Regions from separate parts of the Promicromonospora sp. NPDC110617 genome, predicted to be linked through region 2. Evidence: riboswitches for the same ligand, from Rfam matches in the RefSeq annotation. Region 2 holds a riboswitch; each other region holds the start of a gene.
What was found. Region 2 has a riboswitch for thiamine pyrophosphate ahead of ACZ7LE_RS21735 (thiamine ABC transporter substrate-binding protein). Riboswitches for the same ligand answer to the same signal wherever they lie in the genome.
Positions count from the first base shown of each region.

Region 1 (4,665 bases), on a different contig from region 2:
ACGGGAACATCGTGCCCTGGATCACCCAGGACGGGGACGCGCTGCGGGCCGTCGCGGGCCCGGACTCCGTGCGCATCGACTCGGTGGTCCCGATGGCGCACGAGGGGTCGACCGACGGGGCGGTGCTGCGCGCCGAGTTCACCGTGGGGCCCGGCGACCGGGTGCCGTTCGTCCTGAACTACCACGCGTCCCACCTGGAGACCCAGGACCCGGTGGAGCCGTACGCTGCGTTGCGCGACACCGAGGACTTCTGGCAGTCCTGGCTCGAGGGCTGCAGCTACACCGGGCAGTGGCCCGACGCCGTGCACCGCTCGCTCATCACGCTGAAGGCCCTCACCTACGCCCCGACGGGGGCGATCGCGGCGGCGGCCACGACGTCGCTGCCCGAACAGCTCGGCGGCACCCGGAACTGGGACTACCGGTACTGCTGGCTGCGCGACGCCGGGCTGACCCTGCAGGCGCTGATCGGCACGGGCTTCATCGACGAGGCGCGCGAGTGGCGGGCGTGGCTGCTGCGCGCGGTGGCGGGGGACCCGGCGGACCTGCAGATCATGTACGGGCTCGACGGCCGGCGGCGGCTGCCGGAGTACACGCTCGACTGGCTGCCCGGTTTCGAGGGTTCCGCACCGGTGCGGATCGGCAACGACGCGGCGAGCCAGCTCCAGATCGACGTGTGGGGCGAGACGCTGGATGCCCTGCACCAGGCGCGCGAGGCGGGGCTGGAGCAGGACCAGGACGTGTGGCGGCTGCAGCGGGCGCTGCTGGAGCACCTCGAGGAGCACTGGGACGACCTCGACAACGGGCTCTGGGAGGTGCGGGGCCCGCGCCGCGCGTTCGTGCACTCGCGCGTCATGGCCTGGGCGGGCTTCGACCGGGCCGTCCGCGCCGTCGAGAAGTACGGCCTGCCGGACGAACCCGTCGAACGCTGGCGCGCCGTGCGCGACCGGATCCACGACGACGTCTGCACCCACGGGTTCGACGCCGAGCGGAACACGTTCACGCAGTTCTACGGCTCGGACGGGCTCGACGCGGCGCTGTTGCTGATCGGCCAGGTCGGCTTCCTGCCCTGGGACGACCCCCGCGTGGTCGGCACCGTGGACGCCGTGCAGCGCGAGCTGGGTCAGGACGGGCTGCTGCGGCGGTACCACAACGAGGCCGACGACCGGGTGGACGGCCTGCCCGGCGCCGAGGCGACGTTCCTGGTGTGCAACTTCTGGCTGGTCGACGCGCTGCACGGCATCGGCCGGGTCGACGAGTCCGTCGCCCTGTTCGAACGACTGCTCGCCGTGCGCAACGACCTGGGCCTGCTCAGCGAGGAGTACGACCCGGCCACCGGCCGGCACCTCGGCAACACACCCCAGGCGTTCAGCCACCTGGGCCTGGTCAACAGCGCGCTGCGCCTGGGTCAGCCCCGCGCGTCGCGCCAGGCGACCCAGTCCGTGACGGTCGACAGGTCGTAGTCCGGGCCGGTCACCCCGACGGTGAACAGGCTGACCCCGGCCGCCACGAGGGCCGCACCCTCCTGAGCGGGCGAGCCCTGCGCCTGCACCGAGCGCTCGACCAGTGCAGCGGTGTCGCGCCCGACGGCGGCTCCGTGCTCGTCGAGGATCGCCGACTTGCTCGTCAGGGTCGGCAGGTCGCCGAACGAGTGCCAGATGTCGGCGTGCTCGGCCACGATCCGCAGCGTCTTGCGCACGCCGCCGCCGCCGATCAGGACCGGGATCTCGCGCGACGGCGCCGGGTTGCCGGCCGCCAGTCGGGCCTTGATACGCGGCATCGCGTCGGCCAGGCTCGCGATGCGCGAACCGGCCGTGCCGAACTCGTAGCCGAACTGGTCGTAGTCCTTCTCGAACCAGCCCGCGCCCAGCCCCAGGATCAACCGCCCGCCGGAGATGTGGTCGACCGTGCGGGCCATGTCCGCCAGCAGGTCGGGGTTGCGGTAGCCGATGCCGCTCACGAGGGCGCCGATCTCCACGCGCTCGGTCTGCTCGGCCCACGCGCCGAGCATGGTCCAGCACTCGAAGTGCTTGCCGTCGGGGTTGCCCCGCAGCGGGAAGAAGTGATCCCAGTTGAAGATGATGTCGACACCCGCGTCCTCGGCGCGGAGCACCGCGTCACGCAGGGCGGAGTAGTCGGCGTGCTGCGGCTGGAGCTGGACACCGATGCGGATCGGGCGGTCTGTCATGGCGGCAGCCTACGACCCGCCAGGCCGGGCAGCCCGCGGCCCGCTCGATCCGGTAGCGTCTGCCGCACGTGACACGGGGTGCCCTGCCAGGGCTGAGACCACACCCGTCGAACCTGATCCAGATCATGCTGGCGAAGGGATGTCCACCGTGACTTCTTCTGTTGTCCCCGTTTCCACCCAGACCCCGTCCGGCCCCGCCGCCGTCCGCCCGTTCACCGAGGAGGCGTGGGAACGCATCGCGGGCTGGCGCGACGCCGTCGAGCACATGCCGTTCGTCAAGGCGCTCGCGGACGGCTCGCTGCCCGCCGAGTCCTTCGCGTTCTACCTCGCCCAGGACGCCGCCTACCTGCGCGAGTACTCGCGCGTCCTGGCGCGCGCCGCGCAGGTGGCGCCCGACCCGGCCGCGCAGGGCTTCTTCGCGCGGTCGTCCGTGACGGCGCTGGAGGTCGAGACGGCGCTCCACCGCGACTGGCTGGGCGCGCACGCCGGGCTGGCGGCGGGCGACGTCGCCGCGGTCGAACCGTCGCCCGTGACCGCGGCCTACACGGGCCACCTGCACGCCGCGGCGTCGGGCGGCTACGCCGAGACCGTCGCCGCGCTCCTGCCCTGCTACTGGCTCTACGCGCACGTCGGGAGCGTGCTCGTGGACCTGGCCGGACGCCGCCCCGGCGGCCTGGCGGGCCACCCGTACGCGACCTGGATCGGCACCTACGGCGCCGAGGCCTTCCAGGAGTCGACCCGGCAGGCCCGCCGGCTGGCCGACGACGCGGCCCGCTGGGTCTCCCCGGACGAGCGCGCGCGCATGCTGCGGGCGTTCGAGATCTCGTCGGTGCACGAGTACCTCTTCTTCGAGCAGGGCCTGTCCGCCCCCACCTGGCCGACGCCGCCCGTCCGGGCCTGAGGCTCGTCGGCCTCGAGCGTGTCGGCCGGGCGCGAGATCGCGCCCCGAGGTCGAGACTAGGGGGTGACGCCGGCCGCCGGCGTCACCCTTCAGGACAGGAGCACCGATGCCGAGCTACAGCACCACCGCCGTGATCGACGCCTCGCCCGAGGCCGTCTGGGCGGTCTTGTCCGACGTCGAGCACATGCCCGACTGGACGTCGTCCATGACGTCGGTCGAGATCATCGACGGGCCCAACCCGCCGGACGTCGGCTCGCAGGTGCGGATCGAGCAGCCCAAGCTGCCGCTCGCGATCTGGCTGATGGACGAGTGGGACCCGCCGCGCCACTTCGCGTGGATCAGCGAGGCGCCGGGCCTGACCACGCAGGCGGAGCACCTGGTCGAGCCCCTGCCCGACGGCCGCTCCCGCGTGACGCTCGCGATCACGCAAACCGGCTCGCTGGCCTGGCTGCTCGGCAACCTGGTGCGGCGGCGCACGCGGCGGTACGTCAACACCGAGCTCGCCGGGCTCGAGGCCCGGGTCACCCAGCAGGGCTGACGGCGCGCGCCGTCAGCCGCCAGCTGGGTGGGCGCCGCCTCAGACCCGCGTGGCCACCGCGAACACCCGGCGGAACGCCAGCGGCGTGCCGTGCGGGTGCTCGGGGTACGCCTCCCGGAGCGCCGCGCCGAACTCCGCCTCGAACCGGGCGCGCAGGGCCGCGTCCTTCGCCTCCAGCGCCTGGAGGGTGGGCTGGGCACCGGTCGCCGAGATCCAGCGCAGCACCGGGTCCGGCCCTTGCAGCACGTGCGTGTAGGTGGTCTCCCATGCGTCGACGGTCCAGCCCGGCCGGGCCAGGATCGCCAGGTACTCGCCCGGGTCGGCGGTGGCCCGCCGCTCGACCGGCCCGACGACGTCGGCGAACGGCGCGCGGGCGGCGACCTCCCGCAGGAGCCGGTGGCTGGGCGCGTCGTGGTTGCCCGGCACCTGGAACGCGAAGGTCTGCGCGGCGCGGTCGGCAAGCGTCGTGAGGAGCTCGCGGTGCCCCGGGACCCACTGCAGCGCGGCGTTGCTGATCACGAGGTCGGCCGTGTGCCCGTCGCTGCTCAGGTCGGCCAGCACGTACTCGGTGGCCGGGTCGGCGGCGCGGGCCTCGGCGATCATGGCGGGGGAGGCGTCCACCCCGGTGACGCGGGCCTCGGGCCAGCGCGCGCGGAGCACGGGGGTGAGATGACCCGGGCCGCACCCGAGGTCGACGATCGTGGCGGGCGTGCCCGGCACGCGGGCGACCAGCTCCGTGAACGGCCGCGACCGCTCGTCCGTGTACTGCAGGTAGGCGCCGGGGTTCCAGTCGGCCATCACAACTCCTCGCCGTCGAGTATCTTGACGTCAAGATACATCACGGCGGGCCGGGCGGGACGCCGGCGTGCGCCGCAGCCCAGCGATTGCGCCCGGAACGGTGATGGTTTCGGGCACGATCGCCGGGCTGCGGTGGCCGGCGTCGGCTAGGCGACCTCGATGTAGTCCAGCTCCGTGAACGCCGTCCCCTTGCCCAGCCGGATGGTGTTCCAGCCGGCCTGCAGCGTGATGTCCTTGCTGGAC
Region 1 covers NZ_JBVKBM010000001.1:2,419,454-2,424,118, forward strand. Annotated here, with positions in the region: gene ACZ7LE_RS10590 (glycoside hydrolase family 15 protein) at 1-1,460, shown strand, start outside; gene ACZ7LE_RS10595 (LLM class F420-dependent oxidoreductase) at 1,406-2,185, opposite strand; TPP riboswitch at 2,250-2,342, shown strand; gene ACZ7LE_RS10600 (TenA family protein) at 2,334-3,086, shown strand; gene ACZ7LE_RS10605 (SRPBCC family protein) at 3,193-3,624, shown strand; gene ACZ7LE_RS10610 (methyltransferase domain-containing protein) at 3,664-4,422, opposite strand; gene ACZ7LE_RS10615 (family 43 glycosylhydrolase) at 4,569-4,665, opposite strand, start outside.
Region 1: another riboswitch for thiamine pyrophosphate. It lies ahead of ACZ7LE_RS10600 (TenA family protein); the one in region 2 lies ahead of ACZ7LE_RS21735 (thiamine ABC transporter substrate-binding protein).

Region 2 (4,665 bases):
CCGACGTCGGCGCCGTCGTACAGCACCTGCCCGCCGGCCAGCGGCTCCAGCCCCGCGACGGCGCGCAGCAGGGACGACTTGCCGCACCCGCTCGGCCCGAGCAGGGCCAGCACCTCGCCGGGCGCCACGGTGAGCGTGACGCCGTCCACCGCCGTCACGCCGGCCGCACCGGTCCCGTACCGCACCGAGACGTCCCGGATCTCCAGCCCCGCCATCAGAACTCTCCTCCCGCGCGGTCGTCGCGCAGTCGCTCCGCCACCATCATGACGGTCGCGGTCAGCGCGGCGAGCACCACGGACGCCGCGAGCGCCATCCCGTAGTTCTCCGCCCCGGGGCGTCCGATGAGGCGGTAGATCACGACCGGCAGGGTGGCGCCGTCGGGCCGCGCGAGGAACGACGTCGCGCCGAACTCCCCGAGGGAGACCGCGAACGCGAACCCGGTGGCCAGCCCGACCGAGCGCAGGGCGATCGGCAGGTCCACGGTGCGCAGCACGCGTCCCGGGCCGGAGCCGAGCACGGCGGCGACCTCCCGCAGCCGGGGGTCGATCGCCCGGAGCACCGGCAGCACGGTGCGCACGACGAGCGGCACCGCGACGACGGCCTGCGCCACCGGCACGAGCAGCCCGGAGGTGCGCAGGTCCACGCCGAGCACGGGCTGGTCCATGGTGATGAGGAAGCCGAACCCGACGGTCACGGCGGAGACGCCCAGCGGCAGCATGAACAGGCCGTCGAGTGTGCCGATCGCACGGCGTGCGCCCACGGACCGGGGCCGCCGGGACACGACGAGCGCCACGAGGCCGCCCACGACCAGGGCGATCAGGGTGGCGGTCAGCGCGATCCGCAGCGACGTCGCGGTGGCCTCCCACACGGTGACGACGAGCGCGTTCCGCTCGCCGGTGGTCCCGAGCGCCAGGTAGTTGCCCGGGCCCCACGACCCGTCCGGCTCCCGGAACGAGCGGACGACCAGCCCGGCGAGCGGCAGCGCGATGAGCGCGGCGACGATCGTGACGCCCGCGAGCGAGGCGCTCACGTCCGCGGGCGAGCGCCAGGACAGCGGGCGCGCCGAGCGCCGCGCCGACACCAGGTGCAGCGCGGCCTCGCGCCGCCGGCGGGCGCGCGCGGAGACGGCCAGGGCGGCGGAGATGACCACGAGCTGCAGGACGGACAGCACGGAGGCCGACCGCAGGTCCAGGAACTGCGTGGTGCGGGTCCAGATCTCGGTCTCGATGGTGCCGTACCGCACACCGCCGAGCACGAGCACCACCCCGAACGCCGTGGCGCAGAACAGGAACACCACCGACGCCGCCGAGGTGATCGCGGGCGCGAGCGAGGGCAGCGTGACGGTGCGGAACACGCGGGCCGGACCGGCGCCCAGCGACGCCGCGGCCTCCTCGGCCCGGGGGTCGAGCCGCTCCCAGAGCCCGCCCACGGTGCGCACCACCACGGACACGTTGAAGAAGACGAGCGCGACGACGATCCCGGCGAGCGACTCCTCCAGCCCGAGGAACCCGAGCGCACCGCTCGGCGCGAACAGCGCGCGGAACGCGACGCCGACCACCACGGCGGGCAGCACGAACGGCACGGTCACCAGCCCACGCGCCAGGCTGCGCCCCGGGAACGACCGCCGGTACAGGAGGTAGGCCAGCGGTAGGCCGAGCAGCACGGAGAACGCCGTGCCGAGCACCGCCTGGGTGAGGGTGAGCCCCACGAGCCGCCACGTGCGGGGGCGGGTGAGCACCTCGACGAACCCGGTGAGGTCGAGCGCGCCGTCGGGCACGAACCCGCGCACCACGAGTGCCGCCACCGGCCACGCGAAGAAGACCGCGAGGAAGCCGAGGGGAACGGCGACCGCCACGCCCCAGAGGAGGGGCGCGGGTCGCAGCCCGTGCCTCCAGCCCGGGCTCCGGCTCAGGCCCTGCCCTTGGTGGACTGAGCCTGCGGCTCCGCTCCGGGCGGGTGCCTCGTTCCTCGGCCCTGATGCGCTGCGCCTCCGGCTCAGGCTCTGCCCTTGGTGGGCTGAGCCTGCGGCTCCGCTCCGGGCGGGTGCCTCGTTCCTCGGCCCCCACCCTGCGCTGCGCCTCCGGCTCAGCCCACGACGGTCTCGGTCCACCGTTCGATCCACTCGTCGCGGTGCTCGCTCACGTCGGCCGGGTCCACCTCGAACGGGGCGTCGGCCTGGGGCGCGAACTTCTGCCAGTCGGCGGGCAGCTCCACGGCCGCGTCGGCCGGGTACATGTACATCGACTCGGGCAGGGCGGCCTGGACGTCGTGGGTGAGCAGGAAGTCCACCAGCGCTCGCGCGCCCTCCGGGTTGTCGGATCCCGCGAGCACGCCCGCGTACTCGACCTGCCGGAAGCAGGTCTCCAGCAGCGCGCTGGTGGTCGACTCCGAGCCGTCCTCGCTCACCGTGAACGCCGGCGACGTCGCGTAGGACAGTGCGAGCGGCCGCTCGCCGCCCTCGCCCGCCCCGGAGAAGTCGACGTAGTACGCGTCCTCCCACGAGTCGGCGACCTTGACGCCGTTGTCCACGAGCGAGGCCCAGTAGTCCTCGAACCCGTCCTCGCCGAACGCCCCGATCGTCGCCAGCAGGAACGCGAGCCCCGGGGACGACGTCGCCGGGTTGGTCACCACGAGCAGGTCCTTGTACTGCGGGTCGGCGAGGTCCTCCAGCGTCGTCGGCACCTCCAGGCCGGACTCCTCGAACCAGGCCTCGTCGGCGTTCACGCAGACGTCGCCCTGGTCGACGGGCGTGAGCGCGCCGCCGAGCTGCTCGGCGCCCTGGGGCAGGTCCGCGGGTGTGTACTGCTCGACCACGCCGGCCTCCAGCGCGCGGGAGGCGAACGTGTTGTCGATGCCGAACACCGCGTCCCCGAGCGGGGCGTCCTTGGTCAGCACGAGCTGGTTCACCAGCGTGCCGGCGTCACCCGCGGCGCTGACCTCGACCGTCGTGCCGGACTCCTGCTCGAACTGGTCGATCAGCTTCTCGTCGAGCGCCCAGGAGTCGTGGGTCACCAGCGTCACGGTCCCCGGGTCGCCGGTGGCGGACGAGTCGTCGCCGGACCCGGAGCCGGATCCGCCGGAGCACCCGGCGAGCAGCAGTGCCGTCGACAGCGCGACCGCGACGGTAGGGATGGTGCCCCCGTGGGCACCGGAAAGACGCGACATCATTCCTCCGACTTCCTCCGCCGGTGTCAACCGGATCAGGTTCAAGGGTCTGCGGCTCTCCGCACTCTCAGCGCCATCGGGGCGCTCCCCTGTCGTTTCCGTGCAGCCTAGTCGGCCGTCGAGGGCTACGGTGTGGAGATGGGCCAGATTGAGACGGAACAGACACTCGGCGAGAAGGTCGGCACCCTCGCACTGACGATCGCGGCCGGCTGGGTCGCCCAGAAGGCCGTCAGCATGATCTGGAAGGGCGTGACCGGAAACGACGCGCCCAACAAGCCGGACGACCCGGAGCTGGACCTGCTGCAGGCGACCGTGTTCGCGGCCGTCGCCGCCGGCACCGCGGTGTTCGCCAAGCGGCTGGCCGCGAAGGGCGCGCACAACGCCGCGGTGCGGATCGCCGCGCGGCGCAGCGCCGCGTGAGGGCATGACACCCTGGTGCCGTGAGCTTCACGCACCTCGATGACCGCGGCCAGGCCCGCATGGTCGACGTCACCACCAAGCAGCCGACCGTACGCTCGGCCACGGCCTCCGGCCTGGTCCGCTGCACCCCTGCAGTGATCCAGGCGTTGCGCGACGGCGCCGTGCCCAAGGGCGACGTGCTCGCGGTGGCGCGCGTCGCGGGTATCGCCGCGGCCAAGAAGACGCCCGACCTGCTGCCGCTGGCCCACGTGATCGGCGTGCACGGCGCAGCGGTGGACCTGGAGGTGACCGACGACGGCGTCGTCGTCACCGCCACGGTCCGCACGGCTGACCGCACCGGCGTCGAGATGGAGGCGCTCACCGCCGTCGCGGTCGCCGGTCTCGCCGTGATCGACATGGTGAAGGGCCTCGACAAGTCGGTCTCGCTCGCGGACGTGCGGCTGGAGCGCAAGACGGGCGGCAAGTCGGGCGACTGGGTGCGTGCCGAGTGATCACGGTCCGCTACTTCGCCGGCGCCCGGGAGGCCGCGGGGCGCACCTCCGAACAGCTCGACGGCCCGACGTCGGTGGCCGCCCTCCGCGGCGCCCTCGCCGCCGCCCACCCGGCCCTGGGTGCCGTGCTGCCGAAGTGCGCGCTGCTGGTCGCGGGCGCCCGGACCACGGCGGACGACGCGGCAGTGCCGGACGGCAGCACGGTCGACGTGCTCCCGCCCTTCGCGGGCGGCTGATCCCGGCTGACCCCGGCCCGGAGCCGGTGGCCCGGCCGCTGCGACCTTGTCAGTGCGGCACCGGAGCCGGGTGGTCGCCGCCCTCGAGCTGGGAGCGGACGTGCGGCCAGAGGGCGAGCACCACGTCGAGGCCGTCCCGCACGCCCCCGGTCGACCCCGGCAGGTTCACGACGAGCGCGCGCGTGCCGCCCGTGGCATGTGCCACGCCGACCAGACCCCGCGAGAGCGCGGCGGTCGGGATGCCTGCGACGGTGCCCCGCTGTCGGACGGCCTCGGCGACGCCCGGTACCTCGTAGTCCAGCACGGCGCGGGTGCCCTCGGGCGTGAGGTCGCGGGGCGTGATCCCCGTACCC
Region 2 covers NZ_JBVKBM010000004.1:3,348-8,012, reverse strand. Annotated here, with positions in the region: gene ACZ7LE_RS21745 (ABC transporter ATP-binding protein) at 1-215, opposite strand, end outside; gene ACZ7LE_RS21740 (ABC transporter permease) at 215-1,855, opposite strand; gene ACZ7LE_RS21735 (thiamine ABC transporter substrate-binding protein) at 2,086-3,165, opposite strand; TPP riboswitch at 3,161-3,266, opposite strand; gene ACZ7LE_RS21730 (DUF4235 domain-containing protein) at 3,304-3,585, shown strand; gene moaC (cyclic pyranopterin monophosphate synthase MoaC) at 3,606-4,076, shown strand; gene ACZ7LE_RS21720 (MoaD/ThiS family protein) at 4,073-4,312, shown strand; gene ACZ7LE_RS21715 (MogA/MoaB family molybdenum cofactor biosynthesis protein) at 4,362-4,665, opposite strand, start outside.

Region 3 (4,665 bases), on a different contig from region 2:
GCGGCCGCTGCGCCGCGACGCGCAGCGCAACATCGACGCGCTGCTCGACGCCGCCAAGCAGGTCTTCGGCACGTCGGGCGTGGACGCGCCCGCCAAGGAGATCGCCGACCTGGCCGGCGTCGGGGTCGGCACGCTCTACCGGCACTTCCCCAAGCGGTCCGACCTGGTCAAGGCCGTGTTCCAGGCCGAGGTCGACGCCACCGCCGACGCCGCGCCGGTGCTCGCCGCCGAGCACCCGCCGGTCGTCGCGCTCGAGAAGTGGCTCCACCGCTACACCCAGTTCCTCGTGACCAAGCGCGGGCTCGCCTCGGCGCTGCACTCCGGCGACCCGGCGTTCGACGCCCTGCCCGCCTACTTCATCGGGCGGCTCGGCCCCGCCCTCGGCTCGCTGCTCGACACCGCCGTCGCGGCCGGCGCCGTCCGCGCCGTCGTCAGCCCGCAGGACCTCCTGTACGCCGTGTCCAAGCTGTCGCTGCCCATGGAGGACGAGGAGCCGGACCACGGCCGGCGCATGCTCGACCTGCTCGTCGACGGGCTGCAGTTCCGGGCGGAGCACTCCGCGGACCAGGACGGCAGCTGCGCATGACGGCGGGCGGCCTCACCAGCAGCGAAGACGCCCGGGACTACGGTCGCGGCCTGCTGGTCGGCCGCGCCGTCCGGCTGCGCCCCCTGGCCGAGGACGACCTGCCGCACCTGGACCGGTGGTGGCGGGACTCCGAGTGGCAGCCCTTGCAGCAACCCACCGTGCGTCCCCGGCCGGCTGGGCCGGCCGCCGACCTGTTCCGCGCGTGGAGCGCCAACACCGACCCGGGCGCGGTCGGCCTGAGCGTCGAGACCGTCGAGGACCCGCACCTCGTCGGGCACGTGACCATCCACGGAGCCGGCCTGCCGCAGCGCACCGGCACCCTCGGCATCATTCTCGGGCCCGAGCACACCGGGCACGGGTACGGGTCCGACGCCGTCCGCGTCATGCTCCGGTACGCCTTCCAGGAGATGAACCTGCACCGCGTCGAGCTGAGCGTCTGGAGCTTCAACACCGACGCGCGGCGCGCGTACGAACGGTGCGGCTTCGTCGTGGAGGGACGACGCCGGGAGGCCGTCTTCCACGCCGGCCGCTACCACGACGACGTCGTCATGGGCGTGCTCGCGAGCGAGTGGACCGCGACGGGGTCGAGCTAGCACCGCACCCACGGAGCCGGTTTCGGGCGGACGCCGTCCGCGACTAGGGTGGGCCCACTTGGCGCGGGGCGCCGGGCACCCGCCCGGCTGAGATGCACCCGTGGAACCTGATCTAGGTAGTGCTAGCGAAGGGAACGCCTCATGGGCTCCGTCCTGCCCGACGCCGTCGCGTCGGTCGTCACCGCGGTGCGCGACACCGCACCCCTGGTGCACTGCGTGACCAACGTGGTGGTCACCAACTTCACCGCCAACGTCCTGCTCGCCGCCGGCGCGGCACCGGCCATGGTCGCCGACCCCGAGGAGGCGCCCCTCATGGCCGGCGCCGCCGGCGGCCTGCTCGTCAACCTCGGCACCGTCGAGGGCGGCCAGGCCGACGGCATGCGGGCCGCCGTCGACGGCGCCACCGCCGCGGGCGTGCCCTGGGTGCTCGACCCCGTGGCCATCGGCGCGCTGCCGCTGCGCACCCGACTCGCGGCCGAGCTCTTCGCGCGCGGCCCCGCCGTCGTGCGCGGCAACGCGTCCGAGATCCAGGCGCTCGCCGGCGGCGCCGGCGGCCGGGGCGTCGACTCCCTCGACACGCCCGACGCCGTGCGGGACGTCGCACTGGGCCTGGCCCGGGCCTCCGGGGCGGTGATCGCCGTCAGCGGCGCGTCCGACCTGATCACCGACGGCGAGCGCGTCGTGCGCGTCCAGGCGGGCACCTCCCTGATGACGCGCGTGACCGGCGTCGGCTGCTCGCTCGGCGCGCTGGTCGCTGCGTGCTCCGCCGTCACCGAGGACCGCCTGCTCGCCGCGACCGCCGCGACGGCCTGGCTGTGCGTCGCCGCCGACCGCACCACGTCGACCGCCCCCGGCAGCTTCGCCGTGGAGCTGGTCGACCGCGTGTTCGACGTCGACGCCGAGGCCGTCGGGTTCGGCGCCGGGCTGGTGAACGAGCCCGCCGCCGGGCATGAGCCCGCGCGGGCCGAGGCATGAGCGCCCGGATCCGCCTCGACCCGTCCGTCTACCTCGTCACCGACACCCAGCAGTGCGGCGGCCCCGCCGGGGTCGTCGCCACGGTGGGCGCGGCGGTCGACGGCGGCGTGACCGCCGTCCAGCTCCGCGACCCGGGCGCGACCACCCGCGAGCTCGTGGACCTCGGCCGCGCCCTGGTCGCCCTGCTGCGGCCGCTCGGCGTCCCGCTCGTGGTGGACGACCGGGTGGACGTGGCGCTCGCGATCGACGCCGACGGCGCCCACGTGGGCCAGCGCGACCTCGACCCCGTCTCGGCGCGGCGGCTGCTGGGGCCGGACCGGCACCTCGGGCTGAGCGTCAGCACGCCGGAGGAGGCGCAGGCCGCGGCCGACCTGCCGCCCGGCACCGTCGACCTGCTCGGGGTGGGCCCGGTGCGACCCACCCTGACCAAGTCCGACGCCCGGCCGGCGATCGGCTTCACCCGGCTGAGCGTCGTCACGGCCGCCGCGGCGCTGCCGTGCGTGGCGATCGGCGGGCTGCGGGCCGCGGACGTCGCCGCGCTGCACGGCGCCGGTGCGGCCGGCAGCGCCGTCGTCTCCGCCGTCTGCGGGCGGCCCGACCCGGCCGCCGCGGCGCGGGAGATCGCGCTGGCCTGGGCGGCGGCGCGGGCCGAGAACCGCTCCGGCGTGCGCTCGGGGGCGACGACGGGACCGGCCTCGTGAGCGCGCCGGCGCGGGACGCGGCCCAGGTCGGCGAGGTCTCTCGCGCCATCGAAGCGCGTCCCGCCGAAGCCGCCGCTCGCAACGACACAGCCCCGCGCGTGCGCCCGCCCGGCCATCCCGTCGTGGCTCTGACGATCGCGGGCTCGGACCCGTCGGGCGGCGCCGGGATCCAGGCCGACCTGAAGACCTTCGCGGCGCTCGGCGGCTACGGCTGCGCGGTGCTCACGGGGCTGACGGCGCAGTCCACGACCGGCGTGACGCGGGTGCACCCCGTGCCCGCCGACATGGTGCGCGCGCAGCTCGACACGCTGTTCGCCGACGTCGCCGTGGACGCGATCAAGATCGGAATGACCACGGACGCCGCCGTCGCCCGGGCGGTCGTGGCGGCACTGCGGGACCTGCGGGCCGCCGAGCAGGCCCCGTTCGTGGTGCTCGATCCGGTGATGGTCGCGACGTCGGGCGACCGGCTGCTGGCGCCCGACGCCGAGGCGGTGCTCCGCGACGAGCTGCTCCCCCTGGCCGACCTCGTGACGCCCAACCTGCCCGAGGCCGCCGTGCTGCTCGGCGTCGAACCGGCCCGCGACGGCAGTGAGGCGGCGGACCAGGCCCGGGCGCTGCGGGCGCTCGGGGCGGGGTATGCGCTGGTCAAGGGCGGGCACCTGGACTCGGCGGAGTCGGTCGACCACCTCGCGGGGCCCGGGGTCAGCGGGGACGGCGTCGCCACGGACGGCGTCGTCGCCCTGGTGGCGCTCCGGATCCCCACGCGGAACACCCACGGCACGGGCTGCACGCTCAGCTCGGCGTGCGCGGTGCTGCGACCCGTGCACGACAGGTGGGAACCCGCCGTCCGGGCCGCCAAGGAGTACCTGACCGGAGCGTTGCGCGCGGCGGACGGCCTCGTCGTCGGCGGCACCGGCACGACGACCGGCCCGTGGCATGGTCACGGCCCGGTCGACCACGGCTTCGCGACCCGCGCACCGGCCAGCTGACCGCCTGACCACCCGGCTGACTCGGCCACGTCGAACCGGCGAGTCAGCCGGGTGGTCCGCCTACGCCGACTTGAGGATCTCCGCCGCCCGGGCCCGCGCCCAGGCGTCGGCCTCCAGCACGCCCTCGACCGACGACGCGTCGCCCGCAGCCGTCGTCCCGTGCGCCTCGACGACCGCGGCCACCGTGTCGACGATGTCGAGGAACCCGATCGTGCCGTCGTGGAAGGCGTCCACGCACACCTCGTTCGCGGCGTTGTAGACCGCGGGATGGGTCCCGCCGGCCTCGCCCACCTGGCGGGCCAGCCGGACCGAGGGGAAGGCGTCGTCGTCCAGGGGCAGGAACTCCCAGCTCGCGGCCTGCGTCCAGTCGATCCCGACGTCGACGTCGGGCAGCCGCTCGGGCCACGACAGGCCGAGCGCGATCGGCACGAGCATCCGCGGCGGCCCGGCCTGCGCGATGGTGGAGCCGTCGACGAACTCGACCATGGAGTGGATCATCTGCTGCGGGTGCACCACGACGTCGATCGCGCTGAACGGCAGGTCGAACAGCAGGTGCGCCTCGATGACCTCCAGCCCCTTGTTGACCAGGGTGGCGGAGTTGGTGGTGACCACGCGGCCCATCGCGAAGTTGGGATGCCGCAGGGCCTGGGCGGGCGTCACGTCACGCAGGTCTTCCCGCGAGCGGCCGCGGAACGGCCCGCCGCTCGCGGTCACCACGAGCCTGCGCACCTCGGCCGAGGAGCCCGAGCGCAGCGACTGCGCGATCGCGGAGTGCTCCGAGTCCACGGGCACGATCTGTCCCTCGTGCCGCACGGCGGCCT
Region 3 covers NZ_JBVKBM010000001.1:2,119,565-2,124,229, reverse strand. Annotated here, with positions in the region: gene ACZ7LE_RS09330 (TetR/AcrR family transcriptional regulator) at 1-586, shown strand, start outside; gene ACZ7LE_RS09325 (GNAT family N-acetyltransferase) at 583-1,179, shown strand; TPP riboswitch at 1,234-1,331, shown strand; gene thiM (hydroxyethylthiazole kinase) at 1,321-2,154, shown strand; gene thiE (thiamine phosphate synthase) at 2,151-2,855, shown strand; gene thiD (bifunctional hydroxymethylpyrimidine kinase/phosphomethylpyrimidine kinase) at 2,978-3,844, shown strand; gene dxr (1-deoxy-D-xylulose-5-phosphate reductoisomerase) at 3,905-4,665, opposite strand, start outside.
Region 3: another riboswitch for thiamine pyrophosphate. It lies ahead of thiM (hydroxyethylthiazole kinase); the one in region 2 lies ahead of ACZ7LE_RS21735 (thiamine ABC transporter substrate-binding protein).